Aliidongia dinghuensis: one gene and its partner. The protein of the gene in region 1 interacts with the protein of each later gene in a pairwise test. Links are inferred from orthologs where the notes say so. Each region holds a gene or a part of one and is shown on either strand. Other genes may lie near its edges. The genes, in order: dnaQ and dnaE.

What was found.
Region 2: the proteins of dnaQ (region 1) and dnaE interact in binary tests that used the Escherichia coli proteins (3 or more experiments, as listed by UniProt). The link is inferred for Aliidongia dinghuensis from one-to-one orthologs.

What each region holds. Positions count from the first base shown.
Region 1 is NZ_BMJQ01000012.1:54,721-60,161, forward strand. Bases 1,450-4,440 are described here. They hold dnaQ (DNA polymerase III subunit epsilon), read left to right. Parts: upstream 1,450-2,604; coding sequence 2,605-3,276; downstream 3,277-4,440. Other genes in these bases: IEY58_RS21775 (shikimate dehydrogenase), read left to right, coding at 1,450-1,984; coaE (dephospho-CoA kinase), read left to right, coding at 1,981-2,595; secB (protein-export chaperone SecB), read right to left, coding at 3,356-3,853; IEY58_RS21795 (FxsA family protein), read right to left, coding at 3,948-4,430. In the rest of the region: IEY58_RS21765 (pyruvate, water dikinase regulatory protein), read left to right, coding at 1-540; IEY58_RS21770 (Maf family protein), read left to right, coding at 537-1,145; more of IEY58_RS21775, read left to right, coding at 1,142-1,449; IEY58_RS21800 (Tim44/TimA family putative adaptor protein), read left to right, coding at 4,543-5,208; mltA (murein transglycosylase A), read left to right, coding at 5,220-5,441. UniProt on the Escherichia coli protein: DNA polymerase III is a complex, multichain enzyme responsible for most of the replicative synthesis in bacteria. The epsilon subunit contain the editing function and is a proofreading 3'-5' exonuclease.
Region 2 is NZ_BMJQ01000017.1:27,898-34,407, reverse strand. Bases 1,639-5,698 are described here. They hold dnaE (DNA polymerase III subunit alpha), read left to right. Parts: upstream 1,639-2,021; coding sequence 2,022-5,498; downstream 5,499-5,698. Other genes in these bases: IEY58_RS26855 (copper chaperone PCu(A)C), read left to right, coding at 5,552-5,698; IEY58_RS26865 (ABC transporter ATP-binding protein), read left to right, coding at 1,639-2,015. Outside these bases: IEY58_RS26870 (lipoprotein-releasing ABC transporter permease subunit), read left to right, coding at 92-1,336; more of IEY58_RS26865, read left to right, coding at 1,329-1,638; more of IEY58_RS26855, read left to right, coding at 5,699-6,049; rpsB (30S ribosomal protein S2), read left to right, coding at 6,291-6,510. UniProt on the Escherichia coli protein: DNA polymerase III is a complex, multichain enzyme responsible for most of the replicative synthesis in bacteria. This DNA polymerase also exhibits 3' to 5' exonuclease activity. The alpha chain is the DNA polymerase catalytic subunit.

The DNA of each region.
Region 1 (5,441 bases):
GGCATGTTCGGCTCGTTCCTGGGCCGCCGAGCGCGCGCGCTGCCCGGCCAGCAGCATGCGCTCAATCACGAGTATTTCGCGCGCATCGACGCGATGACCTTCGCCATGACCCATGACGACGGCCAGGCGCCCTGGGGCCTGAACCAGGCCGATGTCGTGCTAGTCGGCGTCTCCCGGTCATCGAAGACGCCAACCTGCATCTATCTCGCCAACCGCGGGATCAAGGCGGCGAACGTGCCGCTGGTACCCGGCGTCCCGCTGCCGCCCGAGCTGTTTCTGGCCGACAGACCACTGATCGTCGGCCTGACCAACGATCCGGAACGGCTGGTCGCCCTCCGCCGCAATCGGCTGACGAGCCTGCAGAGTGATCCCAAGATCGATTACGTCGATCTGGATTCGGTGCAGTCCGAGGTCGTGGCCGCCCGCCGGCTGTGCCAGGAACATAAATGGCCGGTCATCGACGTGACCCGCCGGTCGATCGAGGAGACGGCGGCGGCGATCCTGAAGCTGTTCGCCAAGCGCCAGGGGCTCGACGCATGAGCCCGCTCGGCCCGCCGATTATCCTCGCCTCCGGCAGCAAGACCCGGCTCGCTTTGCTCGAACAGGCCGGGCTCATCGTCGACGCCGACCCTCCCGCTGTCGACGAGCAGGAGATGAAGGCCGCGTTCCAGGCCGAGAAGGCCCCGGCCGAAGCCTGCGCCGAGGCGCTCGCTGAACTCAAGGCGATGCGCGTCTCGCAGCGCCATCCGGGAGCGCTCGTGATTGGCGCCGATCAGATGCTCGATTTGGGCGGTGTCTGGTTCGACAAGCCGGCCGATCTCGACCATGCGCGCGCCCATCTGATGGCGCTCCGTGGCCGGACGCACCAGCTCGTGACGGTGGCGGTCGTCGCGCGCAACGGCTCACGGATCTGGCACACGATCGATACCGCGCGCCTCACCATGCGCCCGTTCAGCGACGGCTTCCTCGACGAATACCTGCGCCGGCTGGGTCCGGCTGTGCTGTCGTCGGTCGGGGCCTACCAGCTCGAAGGCCTGGGCGCACAGCTGTTCGACCGGATCGACGGCGATTTCTTCACGATCCTGGGCCTGCCGCTGCTGCCGCTCCTGGGTTTCCTGCGCGATCACGGCGCGCTTGCCCGATGAGTACGTCCTATCGACTGAGCGGCGTTCTCGGCTGGCCTGTCGGCCATTCCCGCTCGCCCCTGCTACACGGCCATTGGCTGAAGCGCTACGGTGTTGCCGGCGCCTATGTGGCCCTGCCGGTTCGGCCGGAAGATTTTGAGCAAGCGCTCCGGGCCCTGCCGCTCCTGGGTTTCGCCGGCTGCAACGTCACGGTGCCGCACAAGGAAGCCGCGTTTCGCCTGGTCGACCGTGTCGACCCTTCGGCCGCCCGGCTTGGTGCGGTCAACACGATCGTGGTCCGGCCCGACCGCACGCTCGAAGGGTTCAACACGGACGGCGAGGGCTTCCTCCGGCATCTCGAGGCCAGCGCGCCCGAATGGCGTGCCGCCGGACGGCCGGTCCTGGTGATCGGTGCCGGCGGTGCCGCCCGCGCGGTCGTCGGTGTCCTTGCCGACGCGGGCGTGCCGGAAATCCGCGTCGCGAACCGTACCGGCGCCCGCGCCGAGGCGCTCGCGGCGGAGTTCGGCCGACCGCTCATGGCCTGGCCATGGAGCCACCGGGCGGAAGGGCTCGCCGGCTCCAGCCTGGTCGTCAACACCACCCAGCTCGGCATGGACGGCTGGCCGGCGCTCGATCTGCCGCTCGACGCTATGCCTGCGGACGGTGTCGTCTACGACATCGTCTATACGCCGCTCGAAACGCCGCTGCTCGCCGCGGCGCGCCGGCGAGGACTTGCGACGGTCGACGGGCTCGGCATGCTGCTGCACCAGGCGCGCGCCGGCTTCGCGGCCTGGTTCGGCGTCGAGCCGGTCGTCGACGAGGCGCTGCGCCGGGCGGTGCTTGGGGAAGAGAGCCCATGATCCTCGTCGGGCTCACGGGCTCGATCGGCATGGGCAAATCGACGGCAGCCAAGGCGCTGCGCCGGCTCGGCCTGCCGGTGCATGACGCCGACGCGGCGGTCCATCGGCTGCTGGCGCCTGGCGGCGCGGCGGTGCAGCCGGTCCTGGCGCTGTTCCCGGATGTTGCGGATCCTGCGGGCGGCATCGATCGCCAGCAACTGGGCGCGCGCGTGTTCGGCGATCCCGCAGCGCTCCACCGGCTTGAGGCGATCCTGCATCCGCGCGTGCGGGCGGCGAAACGCTGCTTCCTCGCGGCCCAGGCCCGGCGACGGCAGCGCCTGGTCGTGCTCGACGTGCCGCTGCTGTTCGAGACCGGCGGCGAGCGGGAATGCGACGCAGTGCTGGTCGTCTCGGCGCCGCCGTTCCTGCAGCGCCAGCGCGTGCTCGGCCGGCCCGGCATGCACGAGGCCAAGTTCCGCTCGATCCTGGCGAAGCAGATGCCGGATCGCGAAAAACGCCAGCGTGCGCAATATGTCGTGCCAACCGGCCTCGGTCAGCGCTATAGCTTGGATAAGCTGAAAGCGGCGATCCGAGCGATCAAAGCGAAGCCTCGAGAGCGCCGTCGCCGCTAGAGAGAAACCATGCGCGAGATCTGCCTGGATACGGAAACCACCGGCTTCGACCCGGCCGAGGGCCATCGGATGGTCGAGATCGCCTGTGTCGAGCTGGTCAACCTGATGCCGACGGGCCGGGAGCTGCATCTCTATTTCGACCCGGAGCGTGACATGCCGGCCGAGGCCGAGGCGGTGCATGGCCTCACCATCGAATTCCTGACAGGCAAGCCCAAGTTCCGCGAGCTAGCCCACGAATTCGAAGCCTTCATGCAGGATTCCCGCCTGGTCGCGCACAATGCCGAGTTCGACGTCCGCTTCATCAATGCGGAACTCGTGCGCGCCGGCCGGCCGAAGCTTACTTGCGAGGTGCAGGACACGCTGCGGCTCGCCCGCACCAAGTTCCCAGGCTCACCCGCGAGCCTCGACGCGCTCTGCCGCCGGTTCGGCATTGACTTGAGCGAGCGCTCGAAGCACGGCGCGCTCATCGATACGCGGCTCCTCGCCAAGGTCTATCTGGAGCTGATGGGCGGGCAGCAACCGGGCCTGAGCCTCGCAATCGACAATGGCGCCGCGGTTGCGGCGGCGGTCGTGGCGCGCCGCGAACCGAGACCGGCGCGGCCGCATCAGGCGACGCCGGAGGAACTGGCGGCACACGAGGCGATCGTCGCGACGCTCAAGGAAGCGATCTGGCTGCATTGATCCTGCTGTTCTGGCCGATATGAAAACGGCGCCGGCCCAGAGGGCGGCGCCGTTTCTTTTTGGCCAACCGATCGCCGGCTCAGGCGTTGCCGGCAGTCTCCGCCTGCGCCGCCGCCTCGGCTTCGGCAGCCTTGCGCCGCTGCACCTCGGTGAAGTCGATCGGGTTGATGAGCAGCGGCGGGAAGCCGCCATCACGCGTCGCGTCGGCCACGATCGCCCGGGCAAACGGGAACAGCATGCGCGGCGTCTCGATCAGCACCAGCGCCGCCATGATGTCCTGCGACACGCCGCGGATCGTGACGACGCCGCCGTATTCGACCTCGACCAGGAACGCGACTTCGCCCGCGGTCCGCGCCTGGACCTTCAGCACCAGGACGACCTCGAACGTCTCTTCGCCCAGCTGGCGCGCCTTGACGTCGACGTCGATGCCGACCTCCGGCGCCGCCGACTGCTGCAGCAGGCTATCCGGCGCGCGCGGGTTCTCGAAGGACAGGTCGCGCAGGTACTGGGCGTTGATGACGATCGACGGGGCCTGCTGGCCTTCGCCGTTCGGGCCGGGGGCGGCGGTATCGGACATGGAACTGAGGCTCCGGGAAAGAATGGAGCCGGTGGGCTAGCACGGAACGGGGGCGCGGCTCAACCGCTCAACCATTTCCGGCCGCTGCGACAGCTCAATCTCGATCGGGCGGCGGATGGTCGATCCGCCGCTCCGGCGGCACCTCGTGCTCGACGATCTCGTAATCCGTCTCGATCACGGTCGGGCCCGCCTTGGGTCCGGTCCCATGAACCTCGACACGGACGAACCGCTTCAGCGCCCACGCGGTGGCAATCCGACGCACGGCCGGGATCAGCAGCAGAAGCCCGATCGCATCGGTGAAGAAGCCGGGCACGGCCAGGAGCACGCCCGCCAGTACCTGGACACCGCCATCGGCCGCGACCGGCAGCGGCGTCTCGCCGGCCTGGGCCGCGTCGCGCAGCCGGATCAGCGTTTCGAGGCCGCGCTGGCGGATGATCGCCATACCCAGCATGCCGGTCAGCACGATCTCCGCCAGGGTGCCGGCCACACCCAGGTAGGGACCGATCAGCACGAAGCCGGCGATCTCGATCAGCGGCAATGCCAGAAGGAAGGCCGGAAAACCCATGCCAATACCCATGCCGAAGCTTGTCCTTTCCCGAGCTTCCGCCTATGTCTCCGTGATGGACGGACGCTTTGCGGCGCAGCGGGGCTCGAGCGCCGTCCCATAATCCGTCTCTTGGGATGCGTCCATGGGCGATCAGGTTATCGATATCATTTTGTTTGCCCTGGTCGCGGGCTTTCTGGTGTTCCGCCTGTGGAGCGTGCTCGGCCGCCGCACGGGCAACGAACGCTCGTCCGTCGAGCCGCGGCGCCCGATGATTGATGTGACGCCGCCGCCCCCCGCCGACAATGTCGTGTCTTTGCCCGACCGGCCGCGCATGCCGCAGGCCCGCCCGCTGAACCCGCTCGACGCGGGCCTGGCTGAGATCGCCGGCGCCGACCCGCATTTCCGGCGCGATCCCTTCATCGATGGCGCGCGCCATGCCTTCGACATGATCGTGAAGGCCTTTGCCGACGGCGACACGGCGACGCTCCGGCCGCTCTTGAGCGACGAGGTCTACGACACGTTCGCCGAGGCGATCCGCCATCGGCTCGCGACGAAGGAGACGGTCGAGACCCGCGTCGTCAGCATGCGCGACCCGGAGCTGGTCGACGCCCGGCTCGAAGGCCGGACCGCCTCCGTCACCGTCAAGTTCGTCTCCAACCAGATCTCGGCCACGCGCAGTGCCGACGGCAAGGTCGTCGACGGCGATCCCGAACGCGCTGCCGAACATACCGATCTCTGGACCTTCTCGCGCAATGTGCGGGCCTCCGACCCGAACTGGATCCTGGTCTCGACCGGCCCCCACGAGTGATCGGCCCACACGTGATCGGCCCACCCGTGATCGGCTGGCGTTTCCTCCTCCTCGGGCTCGTTGCGGGCGCGCTCGCCGCCTGCGGCGCACCGAAGCCGCCGCCCGACAAGCTGGTGCTGACCCGCGCCGGGTTCGGCGAGCTGCCCGGCTGGGCTCAAGACGATCCGTCGGCGGCGCTGCCGGTGCTGCTCAAGTCGTGTGCCGTGCTGCTCAAGGGGACCGACGACCAGGCG
Region 2 (6,510 bases), on another replicon or contig:
GCGGCGCTTCGCCTACAGTCCGCCACATTTCGCCGGATATGTTCGCCTGTCTCCGGACGCTTCCCGATTCCCCTAGAGTTCAACCCCGACCATGATCTTCGGCAAGTTCGAGCGGATGATCGCCTTCCGCTATCTGAGAGCCAGGCGGCAGGAGGGCTTCATCTCCGTCATCGCCGGCTTCTCCCTGCTCGGCATTGCGCTGGGCGTCGCCACGCTGATCATCGTCATGTCGGTCATGAACGGATTCCGCGAGGAGTTCCTCGGCAAGATCCTGGGCGTGAACGGCCATCTCAACGTCTATGGCACGTCCGGCAGCCTCGGCAATTACGATGCGATCACGGGCAAGATCGCGCTGGTCCCCGGCGTCGTCGCCGTGCACCCGCTGGTCGAGGGGCAGGTCCTGGTCTCGTCCCCCGGCCATGCGATCGGCGCGCTCGTGCGCGGTGAGAAGGTCAGCGACCTGAAGGCGCAGCCGCTCATCGCCGATCATATCGTGGCGGGCTCGCTCGAGGCACTCGATGACGATTCGATCATGATCGGCGACGGGCTCGCGCGCTCGATGGGCGTCCGGCTCGGCGATTCGCTGTCGGTGCTGTCGCCCGATGGCAATCCGACGGCGTTCGGCACGACGCCCCGGGTCAAGAGCTACAAGATCGCCGCCATCTTCAATGTCGGCGAATATCACTACGACGGCAGCTTCGTGTTCATGCCGCTCTCGGCGGCACAGCTGTTCTTCAAGGTGCCGGGTGCCGCCTCTTCGCTCGAGGTTTTCGTCAAGGATCCGGACAATATCCAGCCGGTAAGCCAGCAGGTCCGCCAGGTCGCCGGCCCGACCGCGCGCGTGCTCGACTGGACGCAGTCGCAATCGGCCTATTTCAACGCGATCCAGACCGAACGGAACGTGATGTTCCTGATCTTAACGCTGATCATCGTCGTCGCCGCGTTCAACATCATCTCGAGCATGATCATGCTGGTGAAGGACAAGGCGCACGACATTGCGATCCTGCGTACCATGGGCGCGACGCAGGGCATGATCCTGCGCATCTTCTTCCTGGCCGGCGCCTCGGTCGGCGTCGTCGGCACGATCTTGGGCTTCGGCCTTGGCTTGGCATTTGCCGACAATATCGAGTCGATCCGGCAGATCCTGCAGCACTTCACCGGCACCGACCTGTTCAATGCCGAGATCTATTTCCTGTCGACGCTTCCGGCCAAGGTCGAGCCGGCCGAGGTCGCGGCCGTGGTCGGCATGGCGTTCGCACTGTCGTTCCTCGCGACGATATATCCATCCTGGCGGGCGGCACGGCTCGATCCGGTCGAGGCGCTCCGTTATGAGTGACGTTCCCGCTCTCGAGCTGGTCGATATTCAGCGCACTTACCAGCAGGCGAGCGAGCCGCTGCCGGTGCTGCGCGGCGCGTCGCTGACGCTCCATCCGGGCGAGCTCGTCGCCCTCGTCGGCCCGTCGGGCGCCGGCAAGTCGACCCTGCTGCACGTGGCCGGCCTGCTCGAGCGGCCGGACGGCGGCCAGGTCCGGGTCGAAGGCCGGGACTGCGGGCGGATGGGCGACGCCGAACGTACGCAGATGCGGCGCACGACGATCGGCTTCGTCTATCAGTTCCACCATCTGCTGCCGGAATTCTCGGCGGTCGAGAACGTCATGCTGCCGCAGATGATCGCGGGGCTCGGCAAGGGCGAGGCGCGGGCGCGGGCGATGGAGCTGCTCTCCATGGTCGGGCTCACGAAGCGGGCGAGCCACCGGCCGGCGAAGCTGTCGGGCGGCGAGCAGCAGCGCGTCGCGATCGTGCGGGCGCTCGCCAATGCGCCGCGCATCTTGATCGGCGACGAGCCGACCGGCAATCTCGACCATCACACGGCGGACGACGTCATGAACGCGCTCATCGCGATTGTGCGCAACGTCGGTCTGGGCGCGCTCATCGCGACCCACAATCTCGAGCTGGCGCGGCGGATGGACCGGATCGTGGCGCTGGAAGATGGCGTGCTGATCGAGCGGAGCTGATTACTTATGGCGCATGCGGATTTCGTCCATCTCCGGGTTCACTCCGCCTATTCGCTGTCGGCCGGCGCCATCAAGATCAAGGAGCTCTACGGGCTCTGCAAGAAACAGGAGATGCCGGCGGTCGCCGTGACCGACACCGGCAACCTGTTCGGCGCGCTCGAATTCTCGGTCACCATGTCGGGCGAGGGCATCCAGCCGATCATCGGCTGCGAACTCGGCATCCGCGCCCCGGCGCAGGAGCAGGGGCGGCAGAACAAGGGGCTGCCCGATCCGGAGCCGGTCGTGCTGCTGTGCCAGAGCCAGCAGGGCTACCAGAACCTGATCGAGCTGGTCTCGAAATCCTTTCTCGAGACCGACGGGATCGAGGCGCCGCAGGTCTCGCTCGACGATCTCGCGGGCCTAAGCGGCGATCTCCTGTGCCTGACCGGCGGCCCCATGGGCCCGGTCGGCAAGCGCCTCATCGAAGGCAACGCCGCCGCGGCCGAGGCGACGCTCGTTCGGCTCAAGGAAATCTTTCCGAACCGGCTCTATGTCGAGCTGATGCGTCACGACATGGCTGACGAGGACCGTATCGAGGGCGATCTGGTCGATCTCGCCTATGCCCATGACGTGCCGCTGGTCGCGACCAACAACGTCTATTTCGCGCATCGGGACTTCTACGAGGCGCACGACGCACTGCTGTGCATTGCCGACGGCGTCACGGTCAATGTCGACAACCGCCGGCGCCTGACGCCGGAGCACCACTTCAAGAGCGCCGCCGAGATGCGGGCGCTGTTCGCCGATCTGCCCGAGGCTTGCGACAATACCCTGGTGATCGCGCGGCGTTGCGCGTTCTGGGTCAAGAAGATCAAGCCGATCCTGCCGCCGTTCCCGACCGAATCAGGCCGCGACGAGAAGGCGGAACTGCGCGCCATGTCGCACGACGGGCTGACCGTGCGGCTCGAGCGCCAGGTCTTCCCGCAGCTGAAGCCCGAGGACGACCGGGGGGCGGTCGAGAAGCGCTATCGCGAGCGGCTCGACTTCGAGCTCGCCGTCATCGAGAACATGGGCTTCTGCGGCTATTTCCTGATCGTCGCCGACTTCATCCGCTGGGCCAAGGCGCAAGGCATTCCGGTCGGGCCGGGCCGCGGCTCGGGTGCCGGCTCGCTCGTCGCCTGGTCCTGCACGATCACCGATCTGGATCCACTGGCCCTCAGCCTGTTCTTCGAGCGCTTCCTCAACCCGGAACGCGTCTCGATGCCCGACTTCGACGTCGATTTCTGCCAGGACCGGCGCGAAGAGGTCATCCGCTACGTCCAGGAGAAATACGGCCGCGACCGGGTCGCGCAGATCATCACCTTCGGTAAGCTGCAGGCGCGCGCCGTGCTGCGCGACGTCGGGCGCGTGCTGCAGATGCCCTACGGCCAGGTCGACAAGATCAGCAAGCTCGTGCCGAACAACCCGGCCAACCCGGTGACGCTGCAGCAGGCGCTCGACGCCGACGAGCAGCTCCGGGCGTTGCGCGACGGCGACGAGACGGTCGGCCGCCTGATCGGCCTCGCGATCAAGCTCGAGGGCTTGTATCGCCACGCGTCCACCCACGCGGCCGGCGTGGTGATCGGCGACCGGCCGCTGCACAAGCTGCTCGCACTCTACCGCGACCCGCGCTCGGACATGCCGGTCACCCAGTTCAACATGAAGTTCGTCGAGGACGCGGGCCTGGTGAAGTTCGACTTCCTGGGGCTGAAGACCTTGACCGTGATCGAGCAGGCGGTGCGGCTCGTCCATGAGCGCGGCCATGGGCTCGATCTTTTGACGATACCGCTCGACGATCCGGCAACCTTCGAGATGCTGGCGCGCGGCGAGACGGTCGGCGTGTTCCAGTTCGAAGGTGCCGGCATGCGCGATCTTCTGAAGAAGATGCGCTCGAACCGGTTCGAAGACCTCCTGGCCGCGGTCTCGCTCTATCGCCCGGGCCCGATGGACCTGATCCCGGAATATATCGCGGTCAAGCACGGGCAGCAGGAGCCCGACTACATGCATCCCTCGCTCCAGGGCATCCTGGAGGAGACCTACGGCATCATGATCTACCAGGAGCAGGTCATGCAGATCGCCCAGGTCATGGGCGGCTATACGCTGGGCGGTGCCGATCTTCTACGCCGAGCCATGGGCAAGAAGATCAAGGCCGAGATGGACAACCAGCGGAAGATGTTCTGCGAGGGCGCCGTCAAGAACGGCGTGGCACTCGAGCTGGCCGAGATGATCTTCGACAAGATGGCGAAGTTCGCGGGCTACGGCTTCAACAAGAGCCATGCGGCCGCCTATTCGCTGGTCGCGTTCCATACCGCTTATCTCAAGGCGCATTTCCCGGTCGAGCTGATGGCCGCGTCCATGACGCTCGATCTCGGCAATACCGACAAGCTGAACGTGTTCCGCCAGGAACTGCAGCGCATGGGCGTCAAGCTCCTGCCGCCCGACATCAACCGCTCCGAGGTCGAGTTCTCGGTCGAGGGCAAGGGCGAGGAGGCCGCGATCCGCTATGCGCTCGCCGCGGTCAAGGGCGTCGGCGCCGAGGCCATGCGGGCAATCGTCGCCGAGCGCCGGCGCAACGGGCCGTTCAAGAGCCTGTTCGATTTCGCCGAGCGGCTCGAGACGAAGCAGTTCAACAAGCGCCAGTTCGAAAACCTGGCCAAGGCCGGCGCCTTCGACAGTATCAACCCGAACCGGGCCCAGACTTTCGCCGCGGCCGAGCTCATCATGCGCCATGCCGCGACGGTGGCAGGCGAGCGGGGGACGAGCCAAACCAACCTGTTCGGCGGCACGACGGGATTGAAGCACAGTTCGCCCCCGCTGCCGGCCGTGGTCGAATGGCCGAGCATGGACCGGTTGGGCCAGGAGTTCGAGGCGATCGGCTTCTATCTCTCGGCCCATCCGCTCGACCCGTACGAGACCGCGCTGAAGCGCCTCGGCGTCGTGCCGTCCGGCCGGCTCGTCGCCCATCTCATGAGCGGCAAGCCCGGGCGCGTGCGCCTGGCCGGCATCGTGGGCGGCCGCAAGGAGCGCACGTCGGCCAAGGGCAACCGCTTTGCCTTCGTCAGCATGTCGGACCTGACCGGCATGTACGAGATCATGCTGTTTTCCGAGATCCTGGCGCAGTCGCGTCCGCTGCTCGATAGCGGCCAGCCGCTGCTCGTCACGTGCGACGCCAAGCTCGAGGACGACAATGTGCGGCTCACCGCCCAGTCGATCGAGACGCTCGACAACGCCGCTGCCGCATCGTCGGCCGGCCTGCGCGTCGTGCTCAAGGACCCGAGCGGCGTCGAGGGCTTGAAGGCGTTGTTCCTGCGCGATGCCGGGCGCGGCAAGACCGGCAAGGTGAAGCTCGTCGTTCCGGCCGACCGGCGCGAGGTCGAGCTGACCTTGCCGGGCTTCTTTCCAATCGGCGGCGAAACCCGCTCGGCGGTCAAGGCGATCCCGGGTGTGGCCGATGTCAGCGATTTCTGATACTCGGGTCGACTGTCGACATCTTTTGAAACAGAGGGGGCCGAAGCTCTGGTATGGCCGGTTTTCTGCTGAGGGCGCTGTGTCGGTGCGTCCCTGTCGTTTTCCTCGTCTGGTCCGCCTGTGCCGCCGCGGCGGCTGAACCGGTCTCGGTCGACGGTGCCTGGGCGCATCGCAGCACCCGTGCCCATGTGGTCTTCGTCTATCTGAGCATCAGCCTCGCCAAGGACGCGCGCGACGTGCTGATCGGTGCCGCGTCGCCGATTGCGGACAAGATCGACATCCTCGATCTCATGCCCAGGAGCAAGGGCAGGGGCGAGAGCCTCGAGCCTGTGCTGGCGCTCGAGCTCGATTCCCATGCGCCGACCGTGCTGCAGCCGGGTGCGGCGCACCTGATCCTGCGCGGCGTCAAGCAGAAGCTGAAGACGGGCGATAGTTTCCCGGTGACGCTGCGCTTCGCCAATGCCGGCAGCCGCGACGTCGTGGTGAAGCTGCTCGACCTGCCGCCGTCGTCCGGCATGCCGGCGGTGCCGAAGGGCATAAAGCTCGACTGAGCCGGCACTCGCAGGTGGCGGGCGGCCAATTCCTTTGATGCAAGGCTGCCTAAAGAAAACGCCGCCGGGTTTCCCTTGCAAAATCGGGCGCTCCGGCCTATCACCTCGGCCGCGATTGTCGCAAAAACTCACGCGGGTTTGCCCGTGGCCGGATCCAAGAGTCCGGTCGCGCTGGCTCCGGTCCCCTTGATGGGGTTCTCCCGCGGTGGCTCAACCGGAAAACAAGGGTCTGAACGACACCATGACGATTCCGAGCTTCACCATGCGTCAGCTGCTCGAGGCTGGCGTTCACTTCGGCCATCACACCCGCCGCTGGAACCCGAAGATGCAGCCGTATCTGTTCGGCGTGCGCAACGGCGTGCATGTGATCGATCTCGAGCAGACGGTTCCGCTGCTCGCCCGCGCGCTCGATGCGGTGCGCCAGACGACCGCCAGCGGCGGCCGCGTGCTGTTCGTCGGCA